One region of the Rhodospirillum centenum SW genome, then DNA from elsewhere that is predicted to be linked to it. Evidence: predicted binding sites of a transcription regulator. Region 1 holds the regulator's gene; the other holds the start of a gene.
What was found. Region 1 encodes PhoB, which activates phosphate uptake and scavenging genes when phosphate is short. Its sites were predicted from a motif close to TNTCATAAAACTGTCA; they were not measured.
Positions count from the first base shown of each region.

Region 2: RC1_RS10780 (diacylglycerol/lipid kinase family protein) is a predicted target of PhoB. The motif match lies at 12,421-12,436, and genes of this name have one in related genera.

Region 1 is NC_011420.2:3,368,002-3,383,128, forward strand. It holds gene pstB (phosphate ABC transporter ATP-binding protein PstB) at 1-350, shown strand, start outside; gene phoU (phosphate signaling complex protein PhoU) at 403-1,128, shown strand; gene phoB (phosphate regulon transcriptional regulator PhoB) at 1,170-1,874, shown strand; gene RC1_RS15640 (class I SAM-dependent methyltransferase) at 2,043-2,822, shown strand; gene ubiB (2-polyprenylphenol 6-hydroxylase) at 3,096-4,634, shown strand; gene RC1_RS15650 (nucleotidyltransferase domain-containing protein) at 4,656-4,949, opposite strand; gene RC1_RS21865 (hypothetical protein) at 5,036-5,542, opposite strand; gene RC1_RS15660 (hypothetical protein) at 5,864-6,130, shown strand; gene RC1_RS15665 (MFS transporter) at 6,365-7,693, shown strand; gene RC1_RS15670 (hypothetical protein) at 7,731-7,955, opposite strand; gene RC1_RS15675 (tetratricopeptide repeat protein) at 8,134-8,985, opposite strand; gene RC1_RS15680 (SDR family oxidoreductase) at 8,992-9,888, shown strand; gene RC1_RS15685 (hypothetical protein) at 9,913-10,641, opposite strand; gene RC1_RS15690 (glutathione S-transferase family protein) at 10,804-11,469, opposite strand; gene RC1_RS15695 (class I SAM-dependent methyltransferase) at 11,688-12,377, shown strand; gene RC1_RS15700 (GNAT family N-acetyltransferase) at 12,421-12,879, shown strand; gene RC1_RS15705 (Acg family FMN-binding oxidoreductase) at 13,007-14,053, shown strand; gene RC1_RS15710 (efflux RND transporter periplasmic adaptor subunit) at 14,214-15,127, shown strand, end outside.
Region 2 is NC_011420.2:2,304,464-2,319,590, forward strand. It holds gene RC1_RS10720 (potassium/proton antiporter) at 1-403, opposite strand, end outside; gene nudC (NAD(+) diphosphatase) at 644-1,564, shown strand; gene RC1_RS10730 (DUF1289 domain-containing protein) at 1,666-1,968, shown strand; gene RC1_RS10735 (ferritin-like domain-containing protein) at 2,002-2,817, opposite strand; gene atpC (ATP synthase F1 subunit epsilon) at 3,057-3,497, opposite strand; gene atpD (F0F1 ATP synthase subunit beta) at 3,576-5,030, opposite strand; gene RC1_RS10750 (F0F1 ATP synthase subunit gamma) at 5,107-5,994, opposite strand; gene atpA (F0F1 ATP synthase subunit alpha) at 6,045-7,574, opposite strand; gene RC1_RS10760 (F0F1 ATP synthase subunit delta) at 7,574-8,134, opposite strand; gene RC1_RS10765 (hypothetical protein) at 8,439-8,780, shown strand; gene RC1_RS10770 (lipopolysaccharide biosynthesis protein) at 8,847-10,307, opposite strand; gene map (type I methionyl aminopeptidase) at 10,620-11,432, shown strand; gene RC1_RS10780 (diacylglycerol/lipid kinase family protein) at 11,458-12,408, opposite strand; gene RC1_RS10785 (UDP-2,3-diacylglucosamine diphosphatase) at 12,613-13,398, shown strand; gene RC1_RS10790 (glycosyltransferase family 4 protein) at 13,395-14,438, shown strand; gene RC1_RS10795 (DinB family protein) at 14,568-15,086, shown strand; gene RC1_RS10800 (hypothetical protein) at 15,008-15,127, opposite strand, start outside.

The sequences.
Region 1 (15,127 bases):
AGGTGAAGGACCGCCTGCTGGAGCCGGGCACCGGCCTGTCCGGCGGCCAGCAGCAGCGCCTGTGCATCGCCCGCGCCATCGCGGTCAGCCCCGAGGTGATCCTGATGGACGAGCCCTGCTCGGCGCTCGACCCCATCGCCACGGCGCACATCGAGGAGCTGATCGACGAGCTGCGCCAGGCCTTCACCATCATCATCGTCACTCACAACATGCAGCAGGCCGCTCGCGTCTCCCAGCGCACGGCCTTCTTCTACCTGGGCGACATGGTCGAGGTCGGCGACACCGAGGAGATCTTCATCAACCCGCGCGACGAGCGCATCCAGGGCTACATCACCGGCCGCTTCGGCTGAGCCGGCACGGCGTCCGGCCCCGCGCGGGCCGCCAGCAGGACAAGGGGTCAGCATGGCCACCGAACACACCGTCAAGTCTTTCGAGCAGGAACTGCGGCGGCTCTCCGGCCTGATCACCCAGATGGGCGGCGTGGCCGAGGCGCAGGTGGACGCCGCCGTGCAGGCGGTGACCCGCCGCGACGTGGATCTGGCCGGCCGTGTCATGCAGTCCGACAACCGGCTGGACGACTATGAGCGCCAGATCGAGCAGGAGACCATCCGCATGCTGGCCCTGCGCCAGCCGATGGGCAGCGACCTGCGCGAGATCCTGGCGGCGCTGAAGATCTCCGCCGATCTGGAGCGCACCGGCGACTATGCCGCCAACATCGCCAAGCGATCCATCGCGCTCGCCCAGTTGCCCGCCGTCCGCCCGGCCTCGGCCATCCCGCGCATGGGCAAGCTGGTGCAGGAGATGCTGAAGGAAGTGCTCGACGCCTATGTCGACCGCGACCTGGACAAGGCCATCGCCGCCTGGCACCGCGACGAGGAGCTGGACGATCTCTACACCAGCCTGTTCCGCGAGGTCCTGACCTACATGATGGAGGACCCGCGCAACATCACCCCCTGCACGCACCTGCTGTTCATCGCCAAGAACCTGGAGCGGGCGGGCGACCACGCGACCAACATCGCGGAGACGATCCACTTCCTGATCGTCGGTCAGCCGCTCACCACCGACCGGCCCAAGGGCGACGAGTCGAGCTTCGCCGTCGTCTCGCCCGAGACCCCGGCGACGCCCTGACCGCCCGCCCGAGTGACCGCAAGCCCCCAGCCGGACCCGCCATGAACTCAGCCCTGAAGCCCCTGATCCTGATCGTCGAGGATGAGGCGGATCTCGTCACCCTGCTGAAGTACAATCTGGAGAAGGAGGGGTTCCGCGTCATCTCCGCCAGCGACGGGGAGGAGGCGCTGCTGCTGGCCAACGAGCAGGCGCCGCATCTGGTGCTGCTGGACTGGATGCTGCCGCTGATGAGCGGGCTGGAGGTCTGCCGCCAGCTCCGGCGCAACCCGAAGACCCGCGACACGCCCGTCATCATGCTGACCGCCCGCGGCGAGGAGGCGGACAAGGTCCGCGGGCTGAACAGCGGGGCGGACGACTACATCGCCAAGCCGTTCAGCCCGACCGAGCTGGTCGCCCGCATGCGCGCGGTGCTGCGCCGCGCGGCACCGGGGCTGGCGGAGGAGCTGCTGCGCTTCGCCGACGTGGTGATGGATCTGGCCGCGCACCGGGTCCGCCGCAACGGCCGCGACGTGCATCTGGGGCCGACGGAGTTCCGCCTGCTGCGCCACTTCATGCAGCACCCCGGCCGGGTCTTCAGCCGCGAGCAGCTCCTGGACGTGGTCTGGGGGCACGACGTCTATGTCGAGCCGCGCACCGTGGACGTCCACATCCGGCGCCTGCGCAAGGCGCTGAACGAGACCGACGACCAGGACCTGATCCGCACCGTCCGCTCGGCCGGCTACGCGCTCGACCAGAACACGCTCTGAGCCGGACACTCTCCGGGCCGGAACACGCCCCGGGCACCGGCCGGCCGGGCGCCGCTTCCCCCGCCCGTCCCGGGCGGAAACCCGTCCGGGGTCAACTCCTTTTGAAAAAGCGTAGCTATTTGCCGCGCCCGCTTCCGTGCCCGCGCGCGCTGCGCTAGGGTGCCGCGCATGACTGAGACCACGCCCCCGCCGGGACAGGAGTCCCGCTTCTTCGGCTTCCGCGAGGTGGACCCGCGGGAGAAGACGCCGCTCGTACGGGGGGTCTTCTCCTCCGTCGCCACGCGCTACGACCTGATGAACGACCTGATGTCGGGGGGCATCCACCGACTCTGGAAGGACAGCTTCGTCTCCATGGTCGATCCCCGGCCGGGAGAGACCCTGCTGGACGTGGCCGGCGGCACGGGCGACATCGCCTTCCGCCTGTCGAACCGGGCGCCGGGCTCCCGCGTGCTGGTCTGCGACCTGACCGAGGCCATGGTCCGCGTCGGCCGCGACCGCGCCATCGACCGCGGCCTGCCGCAGCGCTCCGACGGCACCGGCATCGACTGGATGGTCGGCAATGCCGAGGCGCTGCCCATCGCCAGCCGCTCGGTGGATGCCTACACCATCGCCTTCGGCCTGCGGAACGTCACCCACATCGACGTGGCCCTGGCCGAGGCGCGGCGCGTGCTGAAGCCGGGCGGGCGGCTGTTCATCCTGGAGTTCAGCCACGTCACCCTGCCGATCTTCCGCGAGATCTACGACGGCTTCTCCTTCGGGGTGCTGCCGCGGCTGGGCGAGATGGTGGCCGGCGACCGCGAGAGCTACCAGTATCTGGTGGAGAGCATCCGGCGCTTCCCCCGGCAGGAGGCCCTGTGCCGCCGGATCGAGGCGGCGGGCCTGGCCCGCGTCCGCTACCGGAACCTGACCGGCGGCATCGCCGCCGTGCATTCCGCCTGGCGGGTCTGAGCCGATGCGGCCGGTGCTGCGGCATGACGGACGACCAGGGCGCCCGGCCCGTCGGGCTGTCCTGATTCCGTCCGTCCCGGGGCTGCCTGTTCTGGGGCTGCCTGTTCTGGGACTGCCGCACGACCGGCTGCGCAGCGCCGGCGGGACCGCCGCCGGCAGAGAAGACGCACGAACGGAACCGGCGCCGCGCCATGGCGCCCGAGGGACGATGACCAGTCAGACCGCGGTTCTCCGCGCCGGCCGGCCGGGCGTGCGCCCGGCGGAGGCGCGCCCATGATCACCATCGCCCGCAATCTCCTGCGCCTCGTCGTGATCGTCCGCACGCTCGGCAAGCACGGCGCGCTGGCGGTGGATGAATACAGCGATGTCACGCCCGGCGTCGCCTGGGTGCTCCGGCGGCTGAACAACCCGCACGCCATCGGGCGGCCGGGGGTGCGGCTGGCCCGCGCCCTGACCGAGCTGGGCCCCAGCTTCGTCAAGCTGGGACAGGCCCTGTCCACCCGCGCCGATCTGGTGGGCGATGCGGTGGCGGCCGATCTGGCGCAGCTCCGCGACCGGCTGGACCCGTTCCCGGCCGACGAGGCCGTCGCCATCATCGAGTCGGAGCTGGAGCGGCCGATCGGGGTGCTGTTCTCCCGCTTCGATCCGAAGCCGGTGGCCGCGGCCTCCATCGCCCAGGTCCACTATGCCGAGGCGCCGGACGGCCGCCGGCTGGCGGTGAAGGTGCTGCGGCCGGGCATCGCCCAGGCCTTCCGCCAGGACATCGACCTGATGTACTGGCTCGCCGATCTGGCGCTCTGGCTGCAACCGCGGCTGAAGCGCCTGAAGCCGGTGGAGGTGGTGGACACCTTCGCCGAGACGGTGGCGATGGAGATGGACCTGCGGATGGAGGCGGCCGCCGCCTCCGAGATGGGGGACAATTTCCGCGACGATCCCAGCTTCAACGTCCCCACCATCGACTGGGACCGCACCAGCACCCGCGTGCTGACGCTGGACTGGGTGGAGGGCATTCCGGTCGACCGGGTGGATCAGATCCGCGCCGCCGGCCTGGACCCCGACCGGGTGCTGCTGTACGCCGCCAACGGCTTCTTCAACCAGGTCTTCCGCGACGGCTTCTTCCACGCCGACCTGCATCCCGGCAACCTGTTCGTGGACATGCAGGGCAATCTGATGACGGTCGATTTCGGCATCGTCGGCCGCATCGACCGGCAGACCCGGCTCTATCTCGCCGACATGCTGCTGGGCTTCCTGAACCGCGACTACGATCTGGTGGCGCGGGTGCATTTCGATGCCGGCTTCGTGCCGCGCACCCAGTCGCTGGAGATGTTCCGGCAGGCCTGCCGCGCCATCGGCGAGCCGGTCCACAACAAGCCGATGAGCGAAATCTCCATCGGCCGGTTGCTGGCCCAGCTCTTCGCCGTGACCGAGCGGTTCCAGATGGAGACGCAGCCGCAGCTCCTGCTGCTGCAGAAGTCCATGCTGACGGCCGAGGGCGTCGGCCGGGCGCTGAACTCCCGCATCAACATGTGGGAGATGGCCCGGCCGCTGATCGAGGAATGGATGCGGGAGAACCGCGGGCCGGAGGCGCGCGTCGCCCAGGCCGCGGGGGCCCTGGCGCAGATCGCCGGCGGGCTGCCCCGGCTGGTGCGCGATGCCGAGGCCCTGGCCTCGCAGGTGTCGGAAGGCGGGCTGCGCATCCACCCGGCCAGTCTGCGCGAGATCGACACCCGCCAGCGCGCCCGCACGGCCCAGCAGCTCCGCCCCGTCTGGGCGGTCATCGTCCTGCTGGTGCTGATCCTGCTGTTCGGCTGAGGAAGGCCCCCGGGCCTTCCCTCACAGCACCACCCCCGTCCGGTAGGCGATGCGCTGGATCGGCAGCGGCGGTTCGCCGCGCACATGCAGCAGCAGGTCCACCCGCTGGTCGTCCAGGGCCTGTTCCAGCGCCCAGTGCAGGCGGGCCTCGCGGCCGGAGTCGGGCCGGGCGTCCACGGTGACGATCAGGTCGATGTCGCCGCCGCGGCGGCCGTCGTCCACGCGGCTGCCGAACAGGCGCACCTCCGCCGCGGTGCCGAGATGCTCGGCCACCAGATGCTTGATGATCCTGATCTCGTCCGTCTTCAGCCGCATGGGACCAGCATAGAGGGTCTTCCGTCCGGCGGGAACCGGGCCGTTCCGGCCGTTCCGGCCGCCCCGGCGCTCCCCGGACGCGCCGTTCAGGGCGCCCGCGTGGTCGCGCCGTCCGTGCCCCCGTCGTCCGTGCCCGGTGACCCGGCCGCCGTCTCCAGCCCGGCGAGCAGGGCGGTCAGGTGGGGTACGGCGCGGGCGGCGGCGTTCAGCAGTTCCGCCTCCTCCGCCGGATCGACGGGGAAGGCGTCGCGCAGCCGGTCGCGCAGCCGGGTCAGGTGGTCGAACGCCTCCGCGTCCGGCACCAGCCGCATCCCGGCCAGCAGCCCCGCCAGCTCGCGCGTGGTCTTGCCCCGCGCCTCCAGCCCGGCCCGGCCCATGGCCGCCGGCAGCACCCGGCCCGCCAGCAGCCCGTGCAGGGTGCGGAAGCGGTGCAGCAGGGCGTCCGCCTCGGTGCGGAACTTCTCGGGCATGTAGGCCAGTCCCGTGCCGGTGACGGGCAGCACCGCCCGCAGCTCGTCCAGCGAGTCGTTCAGGCGCCGGGCCACCTCGCGCGCGGCCGCCAGCGCCTTTCCCGGATCGTCCTGCTCCGCCATCGTCGCCTCCCGCACGCGAAGGGCGGCCCGCCGTCCGCCCCCTGGTTCCGCGGACAGTGTAGACCGGCCCGCGGCCGGTCGGAAGGACCGCGCCCCGGGCCTCCCCCGGAAGCGGGGCCGACGGGTAAGGAAAAGGTGAAGGTCCGCCTGCAAAGGATGCGGGGCAGCCATCGGAAAAGGCGCAGGATTATCGCCGCTGAAAAGCCATAGCCCGGTCCTATGTTATTGGTGTCGGGAGCGGGGCGCTTCCGGCCATGTCCAACCCAGGGACCTTGCATGTTTCCCGCAGTGGCGACCGGAGCCCGCAATCCGGAACCCGGCATGACGGCTGCCGCACTGTCCGTCACCGAAGAGACCCCGACGCTCGCCCGCGCGTTTCCGCCCTACGGCCCCGACGCCCTGGCGCGCCAGATCATGACGGCGCTCGATCGCTGCCGACGCCTCGGCCACCATGATCCCAGCGTGACCCTGACCCGCCCGACCGCCGTGGTCGAAGGGGTGCAGGGCCTGCTCAGGGATGCCGGCCTGCGGCCCAGCGTGAAGCCCGCCGGTGTCGGTGGCTGCCTCGTCCTCACCGTCCGCGGGTAGGACTGGCCGAGGATAGGACTGGCCGCGGCCCGGCTTTCCTGTCTTCCGAGTTCCCTGTCACCCGAGTTCCTCCTGGCCCGCCCCCGTTCCGCCGCCTCCGGGCGACGGGGCGGGGCGCGGCGTGTCCGCATGCCCGAATGGCCGCCCCGGTATCGCCCCGGGCGGCGCTTGCCGTGGCCGGGGCCGTCTGCCACTTTCGCCCCGCCTGCGCGGTGATGCTGAGGAACAGGGCGGATGGCGGAGAGCTTGCAGGGCAGAAGGGCCGCGGTCGCCGGCTGGTGCCTCTACGACTGGGCGATGTCGGCCTTCAACACGGTGGTCGGCACCTTCGTCTTCAGCCGCTACTTCACCGACGCCGTGGCCGCCGATCCCGAGTCGGGGGCGCGGGACTGGGGCTTCGCGCTGGCCCTGTCGGGGCTGGCGGTGGCCGTGCTGTCGCCCGTGCTGGGCGCCATCGCCGACCAGGGAGGCCGGGCCAGACCGTGGCTGGCGGTGTTCACGGCGCTGACGGTGGCGGGCTCGGCCTGCCTCTTCCTGGTGCGGCCGGACCCGTCCTACATCCTGCTGGCGCTGGTCGCCTTCGGCGTCGCCGCCACCGCCTTCGAGCTGGCGAACGTCTTCTACAACGCCCTGCTGCAGTCCGTGGCGCCGCCGGGGATGATCGGCCGCGTCTCCGGCTGGGGCTGGGGCGTGGGCTATCTCGGCGGGCTCGGTGCGCTCGTGCTCTGCCTCGTGCTCCTGATCCAGACCGACCGGCCGCTGTTCGGCCTGCTGGGGACGGAGGATGCGGCGCCGGTGCGCGCCACCTCCGTCCTGGTCGCCGTCTGGTACGCGCTGTTCAGCCTGCCCCTGTTCCTGCTGGTGCCGGACCGCGCCCCCTCCGGCCTGTCGGCGTCGGAGGCGGTGCGCCGCGGCCTCGCCACCCTGGCCGGGACGATCCGGCACGCCGGGCGCCGCGCCAACACGGTGCGCTTCCTGATCGCCAGCGCGCTCTGGCGCGACGGCATCAGCACCATCACCGCGTTCGGCGGCATCTTCGCCGGGGCGCTGTTCGGCATGACGACGGCACAGATCATCGTCTTCGCCATCCTGCTGAACGTCTCAGCCGGGGCGGGGGCGATCGGCTTCGCCTGGCTGGACGACCGGGCCGGGGCGAAGCCGACGCTGCTCCTCAGCCTGGGCGGTCTGCTGCTGTCGGGGCTGGCGATGCTGCTGGTGGGGACGCCCTGGTGGGCCTGGGCGCCGGACCTGTCGCTGCCGCTGGACTTCACCCCGGACCAGCAGTGGCTGCTGGTCTTCGGCCTGCTGCTGGGCGTCTTCTTCGGTCCGGCGCAGGCGGCGGCACGCTCCATGATGGCGCGGCTGTCGCCGCCGGAGATGCAGACGGAGTTCTTCGGCCTCTACGGCCTGACGGGCCGCGCCATCGGCTTCATCGGGCCGCTCGCCTACGGCCTTGCCACCGATGCCTTCCAGAGCCAGCGGGCCGGCATGTCCACCGTGCTGGTGCTGTTCCTGGTCGGGATGGGGCTGCTGCTGACGGTGCGGGAGCCGCCGCGCGGCTGAGGGTCCTCCTCACCGGGCGGCCAGCCGCCCTTGCTCTTCACCGGGCGGCCAGCCGCCCTTCCGGCTGCGTCAGCGCCTTGGCATCCGCCTCCGCCCTGATGTCGGCCGCGTCCAGGCCGGCGGTCATCAGGGGGGAGGCCGCCGCGGGGGCCTTCACGGCCGGGCGCGTGGCGGCGGCGAGCGCACTGCCGCCCCCGACGATGACGATGGTGGCCAGGACGAAGACGGCGATCGGGCTGCGGATGGAAGAAGCGGCGGCCATGGTCTGTCCCCTTGCGCGGACCCGGCTGTCAGGGGCCGGGCTGTCGTGTCGCTGGCCCGCGGCGGCGGACCCGGGTCCAGTTGGCCTGCCGTCCGCGGCGGCGGTGGGGAGCAATCGTGGCGGGATCGTGGAAAGGCGGGGGCGGGACCGGGACGGTGCGGGCCGTATCCCCTGCCGCTCAGCGCCGGGCGCCCTCCTTCCGCTCCTGCGCCTCCAGGGCGTCCAGCGCCTCCAGGTTTGCCGCCGCGGCCTGGGCGAAGGAGCCCTGCCCGGCGATTCGGCCGACCTGCATCCAGTCGGCGCGGGCGCCCTCCCGGTCGCCCCGTTCCGCCCGCAGGCTGCCGCGCAGCAGCAGGGCCTGCGGCGCGCTGGGGTCGAGCGCCAGGGCGCGGTCCACGTCGCGGGCGGCATCGCTGTCCTGGCCCAGCGCGCGGTTCACCTGCGCCCGCAGGACATGGGCATCGACCCGCCGGGGCGCGGCGGTCAGCACCGCGTCCAGATCGGCCAGCGCGTCCCAGAAGCGTTCCTGCCCGGCCGCCAGCACGGCCCGGTCCAGGCGCAGTTCAACGTCGCGGGGCGCCAGATCCAGGGCGCGGTCCAGGGCCTTGGCGGCCCGTTCCGGTTCCTTGGCGTTCGCCCAGGCCAGCGCCGTCCGGCCCCAGAGGTTCGCCCGCACGGCCGCGCCGTCGCCCGTCAGGGCCGGGATCACCCGTTCGAACAGCTCCGCCGCCGGGCGCCAGTCCGCCCGCAGCAGCAGCGCCACCGCCTGGCACAGCAGGGCATCGTTGCCGCCGCCCTGGCGCTGCCAGAGCCGCGCCTCCTCAAGCGCGAAGTCCGGGGCCGCCTCGGCCCGGGCAAGGCAGGAGGCGCGGTCGCGCACCGGATCGGCCGCGGCCGGGGCGCAGAGCAGCGCCAGTCCCGAGACCAGCAGGAGAAGAGACCCGGCGGGCCGGCGGCCGGCGGGCGGAAGGTTGCAGCATCGCATCATGGCGCCTAGCTTGATGATCCGGTCCGTTCTGTCCAGGGGCATTCGCGCATGACCCGGAAGCTCTTCGTCTTCGGCCTCGGCTACAGCGCCCTGGCCCTCACCCGTCTCGTGCTGGCGGAGGGCTGGCGCGTCGCCGGCACCACCCGCGACCCGGCCAAGGCCGCCGCCCTGCGGGAGGCCGGCATCGAGGCGCACCTGTTCGGCCCCGGCCGGCCGCTGGATGATCCGGCGGCGGCGCTGGCCGGCACCAGCCACCTGCTGGACTCCGCCCCGCCCGAGCCGGGACCCGACGGGACGCGCGACGGCAGCGGCCACGACCCGGTGCTGGCGCAGCACGCCGACGTCATCGCGGCGCTGCCGCTGACCTGGGCCGGCTATCTCTCCACCACCGGGGTCTACGGCGACACCGGCGGCGCCTGGGTGGACGAGGACTCGCCGCTGCGCCCCGGCAATGCCCGCGGGCGGGAGCGGGTGGAGGCGGAAGAGGGCTGGCTCTCCCTCTGGCGGGAGCACGGCGTTCCGGTCCACCTGTTCCGGCTGGCCGGCATCTACGGCCCCGGCCGCAGTCCGGTGGACCAGCTCCGGGCCGGCAGGGCCCGGCGCATCGTGAAGCCGGGTCAGGTGTTCAGCCGCATCCATGTGGACGACATCGCGGCCGTGCTGCGCGCCTCCATGGAGCGGCCACGCCCCGGCACCGCCTACAATGTCTGCGACGACGAGCCCACCCCTGCCGACGAGGTGATGGCCTATGCGGCGGGCCTGCTGGGGATGGAGCCGCCGCCGGCCGAACCCTACGACCCGGCGACGGCCTCGCCCATGCAGCGCAGCTTCTATTCGGAGACGCGGCGGGTGCGGAACGACCGCATCCGGACGGACCTGGGAGTCCGGCTGGCCTATCCGACCTACCGGGAGGGGATGCAGGCCCTGGTCCGCAGCGCCGGCTGAGGCGCTGCGGTTCCCGGCCGCCCGTCAGGGCTGCTTCGGCGGGGCGAGATCGGGCGGCACGGCGAAGGCGCCCAGCGTGACCCGCGCGGTCAGGTGCAGCTTCTCCTGCACGCCTTCCTCCAGCATGTCCGCGGCCTCCATGCCGCGGGCCGGGGCCATGGCCATGCGGCTGCTCATCAGCTTGGGCATCGGCTCCTCGCTGAAGTCGATGCCGGCGACGCGGAACTGCCGGTCGGGGAAGACCTTGGCAAGCCGGGCCAGCTCGGCCGTCACCTTGCCGTACAGCTCCTCCCGCAGGCGGGAGCGGACGGCCTCCGTCTCGGCCAGGGTGGGGTCGAAGGCGACGCCGCCGATGCGGACCTGGAGGCCGGGGCGGCTGACCTTCTTGGCGCGGTCGGCAAGGCCGGCGAGCTGCGCCTCGGGCAGACGCGCCTCCAGCTCGGCCTGCCAGCGGTCCAGCCCGGCCTCGTCCTGGCGGCGGTCCAGCCGCAGGATGCGCCATTCGGCCTTGTCCGCCACGGCTGTCGCGGCTTTCAGAAGTTCCGGCCGGAGCTGGCTGGCCTCGGCGCCGTTGCCGGCGGCGTCCACGATCAGGCTGACGCGGGCGGTCTCCGTCTTCACCCAGTCCTCGGCCTCCAGCGACAGCGACACGGTGTCGATGAAGACGGGCGGCTGGACGATCTGGGCGCCGGCCGGGGCGGCGGCGATCAGGCCGGCCGTCAGGGCCAGCGCGGGCAACAGGCGTCGGTGCATGGAGGGTCTCCCGTGGCTTCGGGTCCGGGAACAACGGAATTCCGGTGCCGCGGCGCCGGCCGGACCCGGATCCATCCAGCCCCAGGAAGGGGGCGGAATTGCGACGGTGGCGGAGCGTCCGTGCGGCATCCGTCGGGCGGACCTCCCGTGGTCCCGCCGGGCTCAGAAATCCAGGTCGGCGTAGTGCGCCGGCGGCGAGGCGCCGGGGATGTGGTCGCCCAGCACCGGGCGGAAGCTGGGCCGGCTCTTGATCCGGGCGTACCAGTTCTTCGCCTCGGGATGGTCGTCCCAGGGCACGTCGCCCAGATAGTCCAGGCAGGACAGATGCGCCGCGGCCGAGATGTCGGCCAGCGTCAGGTCGTCACCGGCAAGCCAGGTCCGGCGCTCCGCCAGCCAGGCGATGTAGTCCAGGTGGTAGTGGATGTTGGCGAGCCCGGCGCGGATCGCCTGGGCGTGCGGGGTGCCCTGGCCGGCAAGGCGCTTGAGCATCTTCTCCCCGACCAGCAGATCCGTCACCTCGCGGGCGAACTTCTCGTCGAACCAGGCGGCCAGCCGCCGCGTCTCCGCGCGGGTGACCTGATCGGGTCCCAGCAGGGTGATGGGGAAGCCTTCCTCCAGATACTCGCAGATCGGGCCGTGACCGACGACGACGACGCCGTCATCCTCCACCAGAACGGGAACCTCCCCGGCCGGGTTCAGCATCAGGAAGTCTTCCCGGCGCTCCCAGGGCTTCTCCAGCGCCAGATCGAACTCGACACGCTTCTCCCCCAGCGCGACACGCACCTTGCGGGAAGAGGCGGAGAGCGGATGATGGTACAAGGTGCGCATCGGTGGTCCATGAGACCGGGGCGGCCGCCGTTCCCGGACCGCCGGCGCGGGACATTCCTGTCCACAGTCTGCCGGTTCCTCGGGGGCGCGGCCTCTCTACGGACCCGGCCGGGGTCCGCCGCCCGGATCGTGTGCCACAGCGGCACGCGGGCTGACAAGGCTTCCCGCGCGCCGGCGGTGGTCGCAAAAGGGTGCGTCGCAGCAGAAGGAAACGGCCCATGGTACGACACGACCATCCGGAGATGGACGCGACGCCCTGCCGCGGCGGCTGCGCCGGGACCCCGCCGGCCGCGGGCGGCGGCTGGCTGCGGCGGCTGCACGCCTGGTTCCTGCACGTCTATGCCGACGGCTACAACGCGAAGGTGGATGCCCGGAAGCGTCACCTGATCGGGGGACTGCGCGGCGCCGTGCTGGAGATCGGCCCCGGCTCCGGCGCCAATATCGGTTATTTCGCGTCGGGCATCCACTGGACGGGGGTGGAGCCCAATCCGATGGCGTACCCCTATCTGCGGCGCAAGGCGGATGCCGCCGGGCTGGACGCCACCCTGCTGGCGGGCACGGCGGAGCGGCTGCCGGTCCCCGACGCCAGCCAGGACGCCGTCGTCTCCACCCTGGTGCTGTGCAGCGTGGCCGATCCCGACCGGGTGCTGGCCGAGGTCCGGCGGGTGCTGAAGCCCGGCGGCCGCTTCGTCTTCATCGAGCATGTCGGGGCCGAGCCCGGCAGCGGCGAACGGCACTGGCAGCGGCGGGTGAAGCCGGTCTGGCGCCGGCTGGGCGACGGCTGCGAGCCCGACCGCGACACCGCCGCCCGCATCCGGGCCGCCGGTTTCGCCCGCGTGGACATCGAGCCGTTCCGGATGCCATACCCGATCGTCGCCCCGCACATCGCGGGATGGGCGGAACGCTGACCGCTCCGCCGGGGCAGGGCCGGGAGAGGGAGGAACGGCGCGGATGGGAACGGGCATCACGGTCACCCCGGCCACGGCGGGGGACGCGGCGGACTGGCACCGGCTGTTCGCCGGCTACTGCGCCTTCTACGGGGAGGCACTGCCCGACGGCGTCGCCGCCGATGTCTGGCGCCGCATCCTGGAACCCGGGCATCCGGTCAAGGGCCTGCTCGCCCGGGAGGCGGACGGGACGGTGGTCGGGCTCTGCAACTACGTCCTGCACGACAACACCTGGAGCGTCCGCACGGACTGCTACCTGGAGGACCTCTATACCGATCCCGCGGCGCGCGGCCGCGGCGTCGGCCGGGCCCTGATCGAACGGCTGGTGGCGACGGGGCGGCAGGCCGGCTGGCGCCGCGTCTACTGGCACACGCAGGAGGACAACGCCACCGCCCGGCGGCTCTATGACAGGGTCACGGGCGGCCGCGACGCCTTCGTCCGCTACACGGTCAAGCTGGTCTGACCGGCATCCCCCCGGGCGGTGCCGCGATTGACCCCCGTCAAGGCCGGGCGGCCCGCCCCGCGCTAGGGTCCGCCCGTTCCAGTTCCTGCTGCCCCCAGTTCCGTCCGCCCCCGGGAGGAGAGCCGCCATGGCCTACGACGAACCCTGGACCCTGGATGCCGAGGATTTTCCGGAGGAGGGGCCGCAGCGCGAGCAGATCCGCTTCGCACTGCGCTACGCCGTCCTGGCGCCCAGCGGGCACAACACCCAGCCCTGGTCGCTGGTCCTCTCCGACTCCTTTGTCGAGCTGCGGGCCGACCGCGAGCGCGCCCTGCCGGTGGTCGATCCGGCCGGCCGCGAGCTGCTGATCTCCTGCGGGGCGGCGCTGGGGCATCTGACGGTCGCCCTGCGCGCCTTCCACCGCGCGCACATCGTGGAGACCTTCCCCGACCCCCGCGACCCGGACCTTCTGGCCCGGGTCCTGCTGACGGGGGAGAAACTGCTGCCCGATGCGGAGGCGCGGGCGCTGCTCGATGCGATCCCGCGGCGGCACAGCAACCGCTCCGCCTATGAGGACCGTCCGGCCGAGCCGCGCGACCTGATGGCCTGCGTCGCCGCGGCGGAGGCGGAAGGGGCGCTGCTGCACGTTCTGACCGAGCCGGGCGAGCGCGATGCCGTGGCCGCCCTGATCGCGGAGGGCGATCTGGCCCAGATGCACGACCCCGCCTTCCGGCGCGAGCTGGCGCACTGGGTGAAGTCCCGCCACGGGGCCGACCAGGACGGCCTGTCCGCCCGGGCGTTCGGCCTGCCCGACGCGCTCTCGGCCGTGGGGGCGCTGGTCATCCGCTTCACCGACCAGGGCGACAGCGTGGCCGCGAAGGACAGCCGTCTGGCCCGGGACGCCCCGGCGCTGGCCGTGCTGACGACGCCGGGCGACACCCCGGCCGACTGGCTGGCGGCGGGGCGGGCGCTGTCGCGGGTGCTGCTGACCCTGACCGGGGCCGGGCTGGCCGCCGCCTTCCTGAACGAACCGATCGAGGTGCCGGAGCTGCGGCCGCGGCTGCGCGATCTGCTGCCGCGCTTCAACTGCACAGGCGACGGGGTGCCGCAGCTTCTGCTGCGGATCGGCTATCCGCAGCAGAGCGTGCCCGCCGCCGCCCGCCGCCCGCTGGAGGACGTGCTGGTCGAGCAGTGACAGGCCGGGTGCTGACAGGACGGGGGCCGGTCCGCGCTGTGGTGGCGGGCGTGCCATCGCGGTGCAATCTTGCCGCCGCGCGCTTTTCATCCCATGGACCTAATACCATAGTCATGGCGCGTGACGGACCGCCGGCCGACCGGCCGGCCGACGAGGTAGGATGATGCAGGAAGACAAGGCGGCGCTCTTGCGCGCCCTCACGATCGACCGGACCCGCCCCCCCGCCCGGCGCGGCGTGCCCTGGAAGACCGTGGCGGCCGGGCTGGCCGCGGGCTGCATCGTCGCGGCCGGCGCCTACTGGTACATGATCGACGGTCAGCCGCCGGCCCGCACCGCCGAGCGCGCGCCGGCCAAGGCGCCGCCGCCCGCCGCCGCCCCCCGTTCCGAACCGGCCGCCACCACGACAGCCTCCACGGCCCAGGCGCGGCCCGCCACTCCGGTGCCCGCCGCCGCTCCGGCGGTGCCGCGGGCGGGCTCGCTGGTCGCCTCGGGCTACATCGTCGCCCGCCGCAAGGCCACCGTGGCGGCGGAGATCACCGGCCGCATCGTGGACGTGCTGGTGGAGGAGGGGATGCGGGTCGAAGAGGGGCAGGTGCTGGCCCGGCTCGACGCCGCGCTCGCGGAGATCGACCTGTCGCTGGCCCGCGCCGCCGTGGACCAGGCGCAGGCGACCGTCGCCGGCCACCAGGCGGACCTGCGCGACGCCGAGAGCACGCTGAAGCGGGTCCGCAGCCTGTCGCGCAATGCCAACGCCAGCGAGGCGGACCTGATCAAGGCGCAGGCCCGCGTGGACTCCCTGCGCGCCCAGATCCGGGCGGCACAGGCCCAGATCGAGACGGCTAAGCTGGACGTCTCCCGCCGGGCGGAGCAGCTCTCGAAATACACCATCGCGGCCCCCTTCTCCGGAGTCGTGATCGACAAGAACGCCCAGCCGGGAGAGATCATCTCTCCGGTGTCGGCGGGCGGCGGCTTCACCCGCACCGGCATCTGCACCATCGTGGACATGGACAGCCTGGAGGTGGAGGTGGACGTGAACGAGGCCTATATCGGCCGCGTCGTCGCCGGCCAGCGGGT
Region 2 (15,127 bases), 1.1 Mb from region 1:
CGGCCGCCGCGTCGGTGGAGCCGACGATGGCCCCGATCAGCAGCCCCTCCTCCCAGCCCGTCCCCAGGAACCAGACCGCGGCCGCGCCGGTCGCGGCCGCCGTCAGCAGCACGCCGACGGTCGCCAGGACCAGGGCCGGCCAGCGCGCCTGCCGGAACGTCTCCCGCCGGGTGCGCAGGCCGCCGTCGAACAGGATCACGGCCAGCGCCACGCTGCCGACCAGATAGGCGACCTGATAGTCGCCGAAGGGGATTCCGCCCGGACCGTCCTCGCCCGCCAGCATGCCCAGTCCCAGGAAGACCAGCAGCAGCGGTGCGCCGACACGCGAAGAAACCAGCCCCGCCACGATGGCGAGGAGAAGCAGCACGCCGGCCAGCAGGATCAGGTCGTTGACGGCCTCCACGGCATCTCCGAATCGGTCGGGCCGGACAGGGTCCGGCGGCAGTCGGGGGATCGGGCTGGCGGAACGGGATTAAACCGCGTCCCGGTGAACACATATGTGATTTGATCGCCACGGAACAACCCTCCCGGATGCTCGAAACCACCCGGACGGGTCGAAATCCGGGACCGGAGAACGGCGCATCCATGCGCCCGGGACGCGGTGCTTCCCTTCCACGCCGGCCCGTGTCACGACTGACGCACCATGAGCATCGTGAACTTCTATGCCGGCAGCAGCCTCGACCGTGCCGCGGTGAAGCGGCGGGATGCGGCATGGCTGGCCGGCCGCCTCGCCGCCGCCGGCACGCGGCTGGTGCCCGTCTGGCGCGGCAAGCATCTGGTGGACGGCCCGCGCGAGGCGCCGCAGCCGGTCTGGCTGGACCCGGCGGAGAGCTGGTGGCGGGAGATCGCCGCAGCGGAGCCGGTGTTCCTGGGGCTGGAGGGGGAGACCGCCTGTTTCGCCGTGGACCTGTCGCCGCTGGAGGACCCGGCCGCGCACCCCCGGCTGGGCGGACTCGGCGCCTTCGTCGATCTGCGCACCCTGTCGCCGCTGATCGGAGAGCGGGCCGGCAGCCTGTTCGCCTATGCCCGCGGGCTGCTGCTCTGGCACGGGCGGCACCGCTTCTGCGGCGTCTGCGGCAGCGCCACCATCGTGGCCGACGGCGGCCATGCCCGGCACTGCACGGATCCTGCCTGCGCCACCCACCATTTCCCGCGCACCGATCCCGTGGTCATCATGCTGATCACCGACGGCGACCGCTGCATCCTGGGCCGGCAGCCGAAGTTTCCGCCCGGCTTCTATTCCTGCCTCGCCGGCTTCGTGGAACCCGGCGAGGGCGCGGAGGAAGCGGTGGCGCGGGAGAGCTGGGAGGAAGCCGGCGTCCACATCACGGATGTGCGCTACCATTCCTCGCAGCCCTGGCCCTTTCCGGGGCAGCTCATGCTGGGCTTCACGGCGCGGGCGACCAGTTCCGCCATCACCACCGACCCGGAGGAGATGGAGGACGTGGCCTGGTTCGAGCGCGACTGGATCAAGGCCAACCGCGGCAGCGACGGCTTCCGCCTGCCGCCCCGTGACGCCATCGCCCGCCGCCTGATCGATGACTGGCTGGACGGCGCGGGCTGATCCCTACGGCGACCCGCGGCAGGCTCTCCTCCCGCACTCTTGCAAGTCAGTCTCAGTTGCGGTAGCGGAGTCGGGTATCCGCCGCATCGGGAGACTGTGCCGTGAAGGTCGAGAACCCCTGCGTGAAGCTCTGCAAGTTCGATGCCCGGGGCATGTGCCTGGGCTGCTTCCGCGACAAGGCGGAAGTGAAGGGCTGGAAACGTCTGGGGGAGGCGGAGCGCAGCGCCGTGCTGGAGCGCATCCGCCCGCTGGTCGCCCTGCACCCGGCGGGCAAGGACAGCGCCGGCAGACGCGGCAAGGAGCGCAAACGGCTGAAGAAGCTGGACCGCCGGATCGCCAGGCTGGAGCGCAAGCTGGCGGAGGCGCGCAGCGAGCGCGCCCGGCAGACGGCCGTCGCGGCCTGACGTCCAGGCCCGCCTGAACGGCAGCCCCGCGGATCAGGCCAGGGCGGGCAGGCCGGCGCGACGGCGCATCCGCTTGAAGGCGACCCGCGCGGCAAGGTCGTGCAGCATCCCCTGCGGCTTCAGCCCGCTGGCCTTGAACACCATGGCGACCATCCGGTCCAGGTGCTGGGGCCGGTAGTAGCTGTAGGCGTGCAGCATGTATTCCCGGGTGTTGACGGCCCGGTCGTAGGGCTGCTGCCAGTGGTTCGCCGCGTAATAGGCGTAGGCCAGCTCGTCGTCCTCGGTCTCGTTGATCCGGGACAGGGCGATCCACAGGCGCTGGAAGCGGTTCAGCCGCTCGCGCTCCAGATAGCGCTTCAGGTAATCATAGAACAGCTTGTAGTGGCGCAGCTCGTCCGCGGCGATGTGCTTGCAGATCAGCTTGAACACCGGCTCGTCGGTGCTGTCGCCCAGCGCCGTGTAGTAGCTGGAGGTGCCGGTCTCGACGATGCAGCGGGCGACCAGTTCGCCCGAGCGGGAGCCGCGGGCCGACGTGGTGGCATCGGTGTCGATCCGGTAGCCGTCGCGGAACCGCTGCACCGCGTCCTGGAAGCTCCAGGCGGGGTCCACGGCCTCGGCCCAGCGGCCCAGCGCCTCACCGTGCTGCACCTCTTCCACCGCCCAGGCGCGCGCGACCTCCTGGAACTCCGGATCGTCAGCGAAGATGTTGCAGAGATAGTCGGCGTAGATGTGCCCGTTATATTCGACGAGGGCCGCCGCCTTGGCCACCTTCAGCATGGCCGGATCGACCTTGGAGGGGTCCAGCCGGTCCCAGGGCAGTTCGTCGATCGTCCAGTGCCTGTACGCCATCGGAACGCGCCGTCTCCTCGTTGGGCCCGGCGCCGGGCGCCAGGATCGTATGACCATCGCGCGGCGGCTTGCGAGCGACCCGCAACCGCCGCGGCACCGCTGAAGATTGGCACGTCCGCCGGGCTATGCAACAGCCGACCCGGCAGGCCCCCCCCCGGCGGCCGACCATGCCGCAGCCCGATCGGGCGGGGGAACGGGCTGCGGCCCCTCCCCCGGAGGGAGGGAGCCGCTGGCCGGTGTCAGGCCGCTTCGGCGTCCTGCTGGGAGGCGATCAGGTCCAGCTTCGCCTGGGTCGTCACGAGCCGGGTCTCCAGGGCGCGGCGCTCGACGTCGGAGGTCGCGTCCTCGATATCCTCGCGCAGATCGCTGATCTGTTTTTCCAGCGCCGCGGTATCGGACTTCAGCAGCGCGTCCAGGTCGGAGGCTTCCTCCGCCAGCACGGTGCAACGGGTGTCCGTCACCTCGGCGAAGCCGCCGGCCACGAAGATGCGGCGGCTGACGGTGGTCTGGTTGTCGCCGTAGACGTCGATGATGCCCGGACGCACGGTGACGATCATCGGCGCGTGTCCCGGCAGCACGCCGAACAGACCGTCGGCCCCCGGCACCACCACCATCGCCACCGGCTGCGAAACCAGCAGCTTCTCCGGGGACACCAGTTCGAACTCGAGCTTGTCGGCCATCATGACCTCCCGATGTCAGATTTCAGAAGCCCGGGGCCGGGGGCGTGTGCCCGCCGGCACCGGCCGTCCGTCCTCTGATCACGCCGCCTCGGCGGCCATCTTGCGGGCCTTGGCGACGGCGTCCTCGATGGTGCCGACCATGTAGAAGGCCGCCTCCGGCAGGTGGTCGTACTCGCCGGCCACGATGCCCTTGAAGCTGCGGATGGTGTCCTCGATCGGCACGAACACGCCCGGGGAGCCGGTGAACACCTCGGCGACGTGGAAGGGCTGCGAGAGGAAGCGCTGGATCTTGCGGGCGCGGGCCACGATCAGCTTGTCCTCTTCCGACAGCTCGTCCATGCCCAGGATGGCGATGATGTCCTGCAGCGACTTGTACTGCTGCAGCACCTTCTGGACGTCGCGGGCGACCTTGTAGTGCTCCTCGCCGACGATGCGCGGGTCGAGCGCGCGGCTGGTCGAGTCGAGCGGGTCCACCGCCGGGAAGATCGCCTGTTCGGCGATGGCGCGGTTCAGCACCGTCGTCGCGTCCAGATGCGCGAAGGAGGTCGCCGGGGCCGGGTCGGTCAGGTCGTCGGCGGGCACGTACACGGCCTGCACCGAGGTGATCGAGCCCTTCTTCGTGGAGGTGATGCGCTCCTGCAGGGCGCCCATGTCCGTGGACAGGGTCGGCTGATAGCCCACCGCGGAGGGGATGCGGCCGAGCAGCGCCGACACCTCGGCGCCGGCCTGGGTGAAGCGGAAGATGTTGTCCACGAAGAACAGCACGTCCTGGCCTTCCTCGTCGCGGAAATATTCCGCGATGGTCAGGCCGGACAGGCCGACGCGGGCGCGGGCCCCCGGCGGCTCGTTCATCTGGCCGTAGACCAGGGCCACCTTGGAGCCGGCGGTGTCGCCGCTCTCGTTCAGCTTGATGACGCCGGAGTCGATCATCTCGTGGTAGAGGTCGTTGCCCTCACGGGTCCGCTCGCCCACGCCCGCGAAGACCGACACGCCGCCGTGCGCCTTGGCGATGTTGTTGATCAGCTCCTGGATGGTCACGGTCTTGCCGACGCCGGCACCACCGAACAGGCCGATCTTGCCGCCCTTCAGGTACGGGGCCAGCAGGTCGATGACCTTGATGCCGGTGACGAGGATCTGCGCCTCGGTGGACTGCTCGATGAACTCCGGGGCGGAGCGGTGGATCGGGTAGGTCTTCTCGGCCTTCACCGGACCGCGCTCGTCGATCGGCTCGCCGGTCACGTTCAGGATGCGGCCCAGCGTGGCCGGACCGACCGGCATGGAGATCGGGGCGCCGGTGTCCACCACGTCCTGGCCGCGGGTCAGCCCGTCGGTCGTGTCCATGGCGATGCAGCGCACCGTGTTCTCGCCGAGATGCTGCGCCACCTCCAGCACCAGGGGCTTGCCCTCGTTGGTGGTGCGGAGGGCGTTCAGGATCGGCGGCAGGTCGCCGTCGAACTGGACGTCCACGACGGCGCCCAGCACCTGGGTGATGCGACCGGCGGTATTGCTCGGCTGGGTGGCGATAGCGACCATGGGGTGAACTCCCTCGGAACCTTGCGTCGAGTAACCGTGACGTCGTGTCGGTGTTGCGTGCGTGCCTGCGCCGGGATCAGACGGCCTCGGCGCCGGAGATGATCTCGATCAGTTCCTTGGTGATCGAGGCCTGGCGCGTCCGGTTGTAGACCAGCGTGAGCTTCTTGATCATGTCGCCCGCGTTGCGCGTGGCGTTGTCCATGGCGGTCATCCGCGCGCCCTGCTCGCTCGCGGCACTCTCCAGCAGTGCCGAGTAGACCTGGACGGCCAGGTTCCGCGGCAGCAGCTCGGCGAGGATCTTCTCCTCGTTCGGCTCGAACTCGTAGAGCGGCTTCGCCTCGGCCGTCTCCGCCGGTTCGGTGGCGACGGCAGGGGCGAACGGGATGACCTGCTGGGCCGTCACCACCTGGGTGATGGCCGAGCGGAACTTGTTGTAGATGACCGTGGCGACGTCGAACTCGCCGGCCTCGAACAGCTCCAGCACCTTGGCCGTGATCCTGTCCGCGTCGGCAAAGGAGAGCCGGCGGCGGCCGACATCCTCGAAGGAGTGGACGATCATCCCGGCGTACTCGCGCCGCAGCAGATCGCGGCCCTTGCGGCCGACGCAGAGGAGCTTGACCGTCCTGCCCTCACCCGTGAGGCGCTTGATGGTGCGCCGCGCCTCGCGGACGATGGTGCTGTTGAAGCCACCGCAGAGACCGCGGTCGGAGGTCACGACCACCAGCAGGTGGACCTGATCCGAGCCGGTCCCCGTCATCAGGCGGGGACCGCCGGTGGCGCCGGAGACGTTGGCGGCCAGGGAGGCCAGCATCCGGGCCATGCGGTCGGCGAAGGGCCGGCCGGCCTCGGCCTGCTCCTGGGCGCGGCGCAGCTTGCTGGCCGCGACCATCTTCATCGCGGAGGTGATCTTCTGCGTGGATTTCACGCTTCCGATCCGGTTTCGGATGTCCTTGAGGCTAGGCATGCCGGCCCTTTGTGGTTCTTGGCCCCGAACTCAACCCTGGCGGGGGCGGATCAGACGAAGGTCCTGCCGAAGTTCTCGAGGAAGGCCTTCAGCTTCTCCTCGGTGTCCTTGGTGATCTGCTTGTCCGTCCGGATCGCGGCGAGGATGTCGGCGCCGTTGTCGCGCATGACATCCAGCAGGTGCGCCTCGTAGCGGTTGACGTCCTCGACCTTGACCTTGTCGAGGTAGCCCTTCACGCCGGCATAGATGCTGACCACCTGCTCCTCGACCGCCATCGGGCTGAACTGCGGCTGCTTCAGCAGCTCGGTCAGCCGGGCGCCGCGGTTCAGCAGGCGCTGGGTCGTGGCGTCGAGATCGGACGCGAACTGGGCGAAGGCCGCCATCTCGCGGAACTGGGCCAGCTCCAGCTTGATGCTGCCCGCGACCTGCTTCATCGCCTTGATCTGGGCGGCGGAGCCGACGCGGCTGACCGACAGGCCGACATTGATGGCGGGGCGGATGCCCCGGTAGAACAGGCCGGTCTCCAGGAAGATCTGGCCGTCGGTGATGGAGATGACGTTGGTCGGGATGTAGGCCGACACGTCGCCGGCCTGCGTCTCGATCACCGGCAGCGCGGTCAGCGACCCCGCCCCCTTGTCATCGTTCATCTTCGCGGCCCGCTCCAGCAGGCGCGAGTGCAGGTAGAACACGTCGCCCGGATAGGCTTCGCGGCCCGGCGGACGGCGCAGCAGCAGCGACATCTGGCGGTAGGCGACGGCCTGCTTGGAGAGATCGTCGTACACGATCACGGCATGCATGCCGTTGTCGCGGAAGAACTCGCCCATGGCGCAGCCCGTGTAGGGCGCCAGGAACTGCAGGGGCGCCGGCTCGGACGCGGTGGCGGCGACGACGATGGAGTATTCCATCGCGCCCGTCTCCTCCAGCGTCTTCACGATCTGGGCGACCGTGGAGCGCTTCTGGCCGACGGCCACGTAGATGCAGTAGAGCTTCTTCGACTCGTCGTCGCCGGCGTTGATCGTCTTCTGGTTGATGAAGGTGTCGATCGCAACGGCGGTCTTGCCGGTCTGGCGGTCACCGATGATCAGCTCGCGCTGGCCGCGCCCGATCGGCACCAGGGCGTCGATCGCCTTGATGCCGGTCTGCATCGGCTCGTGCACGGACTTGCGCGGAATGATGCCCGGGGCCTTCACCTCGACGCGGCGCATCTCGGCACCCTGGATGGGGCCCTTGCCGTCGATCGGGTTGCCCAGGCCGTCCACCACGCGGCCGAGCAGGCCGCGGCCGACGGGGACCTCGACGATGGCGCCGGTCCGCTTGACGGTGTCGCCTTCCTTGATGTCGCGGTCGTCGCCGAAGATCACCACGCCGACATTGTCGGTCTCAAGGTTCAGGGCCATGCCCTTCACCCCGCCGGGGAATTCGACCATCTCGCCGGCCTTGACGTTGTCGAGGCCGTAGACGCGCGCGACACCGTCGCCGACCGACAGCACCGTGCCGACCTCGGCAACGTCGGCTTCGGTGCCGAAGTTCGCGATCTGCTGCTTCAGGATCGCGGAAATCTCAGCCGCGCGGATTTCCATTATCCAACCCCTTTCATGGCGAGTTTCAGCTTGGTCAGCTTCGTGCGCACGGAACTGTCGATCATGCGCGAGCCGACCTTGACGACCATTCCGCCGATCAGCGACGGGTCCACCCGGAGATCGACGGAGACCTTGGAGCCCAGCGCCCGACGCAGCGCGTCGGTGAGGGCGTCAAGCTGCTCCTGCGACAGCGGGCGGGCGGCGACCACACGGGCCGTCTGCTCGCCGCGGCGCCGGGCCAGCTCGGCCAGAAAGCCGTCGATCATGCCGGAAAGGGCGAAGAGGCGCCGGTTCCGGGCCACAAGGCCCACGAACTGGCGCACCAGCCCGGACACGTCCACCTGTGCCAGCACCGCATCCATCGCGCGGGCCTGGTCGGACCTGGAAAGCAGCGGACTACGCACGACACGGCGGAGATCCGCACTTTCGGCCATCAGCTGCTTCAGCAGAGCGAGGTCCTGGGCCGTCTGGTCCAGAGCCTTGTTCTCGTCGGCCAGTTCGAACAGAGCGGTCGCGTAGCGCGCCGCAAGTCCGGATACGCCTGTCCCTTCGGTTGCCACCTGGTAACCTCGGCTAGTCCGTCAGACCTGAAGAATTTCAGGGCTTTAGCAATAAGCGGGCGAGCCAGGAGGATACCCCCCTGACGTCGGGCGAGCGAGCACATAACACAGCGAAGAATGCGGTGCAACTGCAACAGGACACGCTGCCGCCGCGACACGGGTGCAGGCGGCTTAAGTGGGTCTTAACCCCTCGGCGCGCAGTCTTCCTCTTGCGTGTGCCGGGTTCCGGCCGCACGCCACCCCGACTGTCCGGAGGGGGGTGTCGGGGAGACCTCCGCTGACCCATGAGCGCACCGCAGCATCCATGACCGTCGTGCCCTTCTCCCTCGCCCGCTTCACCCCCGCCGATCTGGCGGAATGGAACTCGGTGGCCCTGCCCAAGCTGGACCGGGGTCTCTGGGAGTCCGTGACCCGCAGCTCCGGTCCCGACTTCGACCGGCTGGTCGTCCACTTCCCGAATCTGGACCGGCCCGTGTTCCGCTTCGAGCGGGACCGTCGGGGCGGCTACCGGCTGCTCTTCAATGACCGCCGCGGCTGGTACGAGATCGGCAGCGGCGACAGCGCCGGGGAGTGCCTGTCCGTCTGGAAGGGCCGGCTGCCGCGCAGCCCGCAGCGCCAGCCCGAGGACGCCAGCACCATCGCCTGACGGTGCCTGCCGTCTGGCGGTACCTGACGTCTGACGGTGCCTGACGTCTGACGATGGCACCCGGCCTCAGGCCTTGGCCGGGCGGCCCAGGGCAGCGGCGGCGAAGGCGGCCAGCCGCGCCAGCGGGCCGCGATCGATCAGCAGCACCAGCGCCAGATAGAACAGGGCGCCGGCCGGCACCAGCAGGGCCAGTGCCGGCAGCGCCGGCCAGTGCGGCACCAGCCAGAGGCGGGCCGCCAGCAGCAGGGCCGCCATCAGGCAGGCCCCCGCCACCGGCAGGGCGGCCGGGCCGAACTGGTCGCGCCAGCGCACCCCCGCGCCGACCCGTACCATCCAGGCGTTCAGCGGCAGCACGGCGACGAAGCGGGCCGCCCAGACCGCCGCCGCGACGACCACCCCCGCCTCTCCGAAAGCCACCAGCAGCGCGACGCTGACCGCGAGGCCGATCGCGTTCTGCACCGCCAGCCAGCGCGGCCGGCCCACCGCCGTCAGCGCCGCATTGCCGAACTGCCGCACGAGCTGCGCCATGGCGACGATGCAGAGGATGCGGACCAGCGGCACCGCCGGATCCCAGCCCGGCCCCAGGACCAGCGCCACCACCTCCGGCGCCAGCGCGAACAGGCCGGCGAACAGCGGCTGGGTGACGAGCGCCGTCAGCTCCGTCGCCTGCCGGAAGCCGCGGGACAGCGCCTCGCGGTCATCCTGGCGGCGGGAGAACAGGGGCAGCGCCAACTGGTGCAGGGCACTGCCCAGGATCATCCGGGCCGTATCCACCAGCCGCATGGCGACGGTCAGGTAACCGACCGCCGCCGGACCCAGCAGGTAGCCGACGATCAGCACGAACAGGCGCAGGTTCGCCTGCCAGAGGAACGACGCCACGAAGGCCGGCAGCGCGAAGCCCAGCAGCTCGCGCAGATGGCGCAGGGAGAGGACCAGCCGCGGTCGCCGTGGCGGGTCGATCCAGAGCGCCAGCGTGGCCGCGGCCGCCATGGCGATCTGCTGCGCCACCAGCGCCCAGACGCCGAATCCCCAGAGCGCCAGGGCCAGCCCGGCCGCTGCCCCGGCCAGCCGGCCGAAGAGGGAGCGCGCCGCCACGCGCTTGAAGCGCAGGTCACGCCGCAGCAGGGCCGTCATCACCCCGTTGGCGCCGCCGAAGACGAGGCTCAGCCCCATCCAGGCCAGCACCGGCGCCAGCCCCGGCGCCTCGAACAGCCGCTCCGCCGCCGGCGCCAGGAACCAGCAGCCGGCGGCCATGCCGGCACCGAGCAGGAGGCTGGCCCAGAGCGCGCTGTCGGCATGGCGGTCGTCCAGATCGCGCCGCTGCACCAGGGCGTCGTGGAACAGCATCTCCGCCACCAGGTACAGCACCTGGACGATGGAGAGGGCGAGGCCGGCCAGCCCGAACTCGGCCGGGCCGATCAGCCGGGCCAGCACCAGGAGCGTCGCCAGCGACAGCAGCGAGACACCGCCGCTCTCCAGCACGACCCAGACGACGCCGCGCGCGGCGGCAAGGCGGCTGCCGCTCATCGGACGCCCCCGGGGATCGGGAGGCCGCGGACGGACGGAAGGGGTTCGGTCATGGCGGATCGCACGGCTGCGGGAACGGACGGCGTATAACGCCCGGCGGTCCCCGGCCGGCACGGCGCGGTCCGGCTAGCCCCGAAGAGCAGGCGCGCGGAAGAACAGGCACGCGGACAGCGGGAGGCACCCCCGGTGACTCCCGGCCGGTGACTCCCGGATTGCATCGGCCGGTCGATGGCGGCATGTTCACCCCATCATTCTGTCGCCTGCACCGCTGCGGCCCCTGCCCCTGCCGGATCAGGCGCGGGAGAGAGACAGATGCGTCAGTCGCGCCAGACCGACCAGCATGGCCGGCCGATCACCCTCTACGGGGCCGAGGACTGGCCCGCGCTGCGCCGCGCCGGGCGTCTGGCCGCGGAGGCGCTGGACCATGTCGCCGGCCTGATCCGTCCGGGCATCAGCACCGCCGAGCTGGACCGCCAGTGCGAAGCCTGGATGCGGGAGCGCGGGGCGGTGCCCGCCACCCTGGGCTATCACGGCTACCGCCATGCGAGCTGCATCTCCATCAACCATGTCGTCACCCACGGCGTACCGTCGGAGGACAAGCGGCTGGTCGAGGGCGATATCGTCAATGTCGATCTCTCCCCGATCCTGGACGGCTGGTTCGGGGACAGCAGCCGCACCTACTTCGTCGGCGAGCCCTCGCCGCTGGCACGGCGGCTGACCCGCACGGCCTGGCGGGCGATGTGGGCGGGAATCGAGGCGGTGCGCCCCGGCGCGCGCATGGGCGATGTCGGCCACGCCATCGAAGCCGCGGCCCGCGCCGAGGGTTTCACCGTCGTGCGCGACTTCTGCGGCCACGGCATCGGCCGCGTCTTCCACGATGCGCCGGAGGTGCTGAACTTCGGCCGCCCGGGCACCGGCGTGCTGCTGGAACCGGGCATGGTCTTCACCATCGAGCCGATGGTGAACGCCGGCGGTGCGGCCGTGAAGGTGATGGCCGACAAGTGGACGACCGTGACCCGCGACCGGTCCCTCTCCGCCCAGTTCGAGCACATGGTGGGCGTGACCGAGACGGGGGTGGAGGTCTTCACCCGCTCCCCCGCGGGACTGGACGGCGAGCCGGCCTGATCCCCTACGCCGCCGCAGCCCCCCGTCAGCGGGCGGGCGGCGGCGGTGCGATCACCGGCAGGCCGGACGGGGCCAGCGCGATCTCCACCGGCAGACGGGCGATCACGTCGCCGTCGCCCTGCACCGGCTCCCCGGCCGGGCCGTCGATGCCCACGCGCACGGCCGGCAGGACCCGGAAGCCGGGCAGGCGCTCCAGCAACCCCAGCACCATCCCGGCCGAATAGGCGAGCGCCGCCGCCCGGCCGCCGCATTCGAACAGGCAGGCGTGGAGCTGCGGCCGCTCCAGATCGGCCTGGGGGGCCAGCACGAACCGGCCGCCGTAGAAGTGCCCCTTGGCGACGATGCAGGAGGCGGCCCGGACCCGCTCCACCCCGCCTGCGGCATCCTCAACCGTCACGGTGTAGACCGGCCGCGGCCCGGCCAGAAGCTGCCCGAGCGTCTCCACCACATAGGCACCCTTGCCGGTCAGCCGCTTGAGCCGGGGGTTCACCCGCTCCACCACCGCCGCATCCAGCCCGGCACCGGCCATCATGGTGAAAAAGCGGCCGCCGGCGCGGCCCGGATGGATCAGCCGCACCGGCCCCGTCGCCAGAAGCGCCGCCAGCGCCGCCGGCCGCTCCGGCAGGCCCAGCTCCCCGGCCAGCACGTTGGCCGTGCCCAGGGGGATCACCCCCAACGGCAGTGGCGCCGGCCGCGCCCCCAGGCCGTTCACCACCTCGTTGACGGTGCCGTCCCCGCCCGCGGCGACCACGGCGTCCACGTCCGCCGCCTCCCGGGCGAAGCGTTCGGCGTCGCCGCGGGCGGCGGTCTCCCGCAGCTCCAGCCGGCAGCCGGAGTCGCGCAGGGCCTGGACGGTCCGGCGCAGGAATCCGGGGCGGCGGAACCCGGCGGTCGGATTGTGGATCAGCAGCAGGCGCCGGCCGGCCCCCGGCAGGGTAGGGGGCAGGCCCGGCAAGGAGGGAACAACGACGGTCACCACGACTCCATGTTACGGTAATGTGAAAAATAAATGAAATACCAAAGTCATCATCATGAAGGCTTGAAGAAATCTGCAAGAGGAATGTGACAACACGAATCAAGCCTTTGTCTTCGGATATATCTAGATGTATACCGCCGTCAACTTTACAAGCACCAGCCGTTCCATCCCTGGTCACGGACCATCTGCAAAGGGAGCCGCGCCATGCAGGCCGAGGAGACCGCCAGACAGTACCGGAGCATCTGGCTGTCGGACATCCATCTGGGCACCCGCGGGTGTCAGGCCGACTTCCTTCTGGATTTCCTGCGCCACAACGAGTCCGAGTACCTGTACCTGGTCGGCGACATCGTGGACGGCTGGCGCCTGCGCAAATCCTGGTACTGGCCGCAGAGCCACAACGACGTGGTGCAGAAGATCCTGCGCCGGGCCCGCAAGGGGGCGAAGGTCTTCCTGATCCCGGGCAACCATGACGAGGCGTTCCGGGAGTTCATCGGGCTCCAGTTCGGCGGCGTGGCGATCCAGGAGGACACGGTCCATGTCACCGCCGACGGCCGCCGCCTGCTGGTGATCCACGGCGACCAGTTCGACGCGGTGGTGCGCTACGCCAAGTGGCTTGCGCATGTGGGGGACACTGCCTACGTCCTGCTCCTGGGCATCAACACGGGCTTCAACTGGGTCCGGCGGAAGCTCGGGTTCCCGTACTGGTCCATCAGCGCCTACCTGAAGCACCGGACCAAGAAGGCGGTCGAGTTCATCGGGGACTTCGAGAAGGCGCTGGCCGACGAGGCCCGTCGCCGGCAGGTGGACGGGGTGATCTGCGGCCACATCCACCATGCCGAGATGCGGGACATGGACGGGGTGCTCTACTGCAACGACGGGGACTGGGTCGAGTCATGCACCGCCTTGGTGGAGCACGAGAACGGAAAGCTCGAAATCATCAACTGGGCCGAGGCTATCCGGGCGCGGGCGGCGATGAAGGTCGCGGCGTGAAGATCCTGATCGTCACCGATGCCTGGTTTCCGCAGGTCAACGGTGTGGTGCGGACCCTGGCGACGACCCGGACCGAGCTGGAGAAGATGGGGCACACCGTGGAGGTGATCGCCCCCGACCGCTTCCGCACCCTGCCGCTGCCCACCTATCCCGAGATCCGGGTGGCGATCCGGCCGGGCCGCCGGCTGGCGCGGATGATCGAGGAGGCGCGCCCCGACGCGATCCATATCGCCACGGAAGGGCCGCTGGGCTTCGCCGCGCGGCGCTTCTGCCTGCGCTACCGCATCCCCTTCACCACCGCCTACCACACCCGCTTCCCCGAATATGTCCGCGACCGGGCGCCGATCCCGCTGGCGCTGACCTACGCCATCGTGCGCCGGTTCCATGCCCCGGCGCATTCCGTGATGGTCGCCACCCCCTCCATCGAGCAGGACCTGCGGGCGCGCGGCTTCCGCAACATCCGGCGCTGGACCCGCGGCGTGGACACGGAGCTGTTCCGGCCGCGGCCGGAGGTGCGGGGAGCGGCCCTGCTGGACCTGCCGCGCCCGGTCTTCCTCTATGTCGGCCGCGTGGCAGTGGAAAAGAACATCGAGGCGTTCCTGAAGCTGGACCTGCCCGGCAGCAAGGTCGTGGTCGGCGACGGGCCGCAGCGGGCCGAGTTGCAGGCGCGCTACCCCAAGGTCCACTTCGCCGGGGCGCAGCATGGCGAGGATCTGGCCCGGCACTATGCGGCGGCGGACGTCTTCGTCTTCCCCTCGCGCACCGACACCTTCGGGCTGGTGCTGCTGGAGGCGCTGGCCAGCGGCCTGCCGGTGGCGGCCTATCCGGTGGCCGGCCCGGTGGACGTGCTGGGTCCCGCGGCCGAGGGGCCGGACCGGGTCGGCGTGCTGGACGCCGATCTGGGCCGGGCGGCGCTGGCCGCGCTGGAGATCGACCCGGTGCGCTGCCGCGACTTCGCCATGCACTATTCCTGGCAGGCCTCGGCGCAGCAGTTCGTCAACAACCTGCGCCCGCTGACCGAGGAAGTGCGCGCGGCCTGAGCGGAGAAGCCCGGCCGGGCTTCTTTCCGGGCCGGTTGACCCGGCAGGCCCTTTCTCCGGGCCGGTTGACCCGGCCTGGGGGGCCGGCGCAGGCTGGAGGGAACCCCCATTCTCCGGGAGAGGCCCGCCATGCCCGCCGCCATGATCACGCCGGCCTATGTCCGCACCATGGCCGCCTACAATGCGGAGATGAACCGCCGCATCTACGCCGCCGCCGGGCGGCTGGGCGAGGCGGAGCGGCGGCGCGACCGCGGCGCCTTCTGGGGCTCGATCCACGGCACCCTCAGCCATCTGCTCTGGGGCGACCGGATGTGGATGTCGCGTTTCGACGGCTGGGAGAAGCCGACCCAGCCCCTGAAGCAGAGCGGCGGGCTGCATGACGACTTCGCCGCGCTCACACAGGCCCGCGCGGCGGCCGACGAGGCCCTGTGCGACTGGGCCGGACGGCTGGAGGCCGACTGGCTGGCGGGGGAACAGCGCTGGTACAGCGGTGCCGCCGGTCGGGAGATGGCGGCGCCGCGGGGCTTCCTGCTGGCCCATATGTTCAACCACCAGACCCACCACCGCGGTCAGGTCCATGTCCTGCTGACCCAGGCGGGGCAGGACCCCGGCGACACCGACCTGTTCCTGCTGCCCCCGCTCGACTGATCCCCTCCCCCGCCGCCGGCCGTTACGCCCGCGCGGGAGGC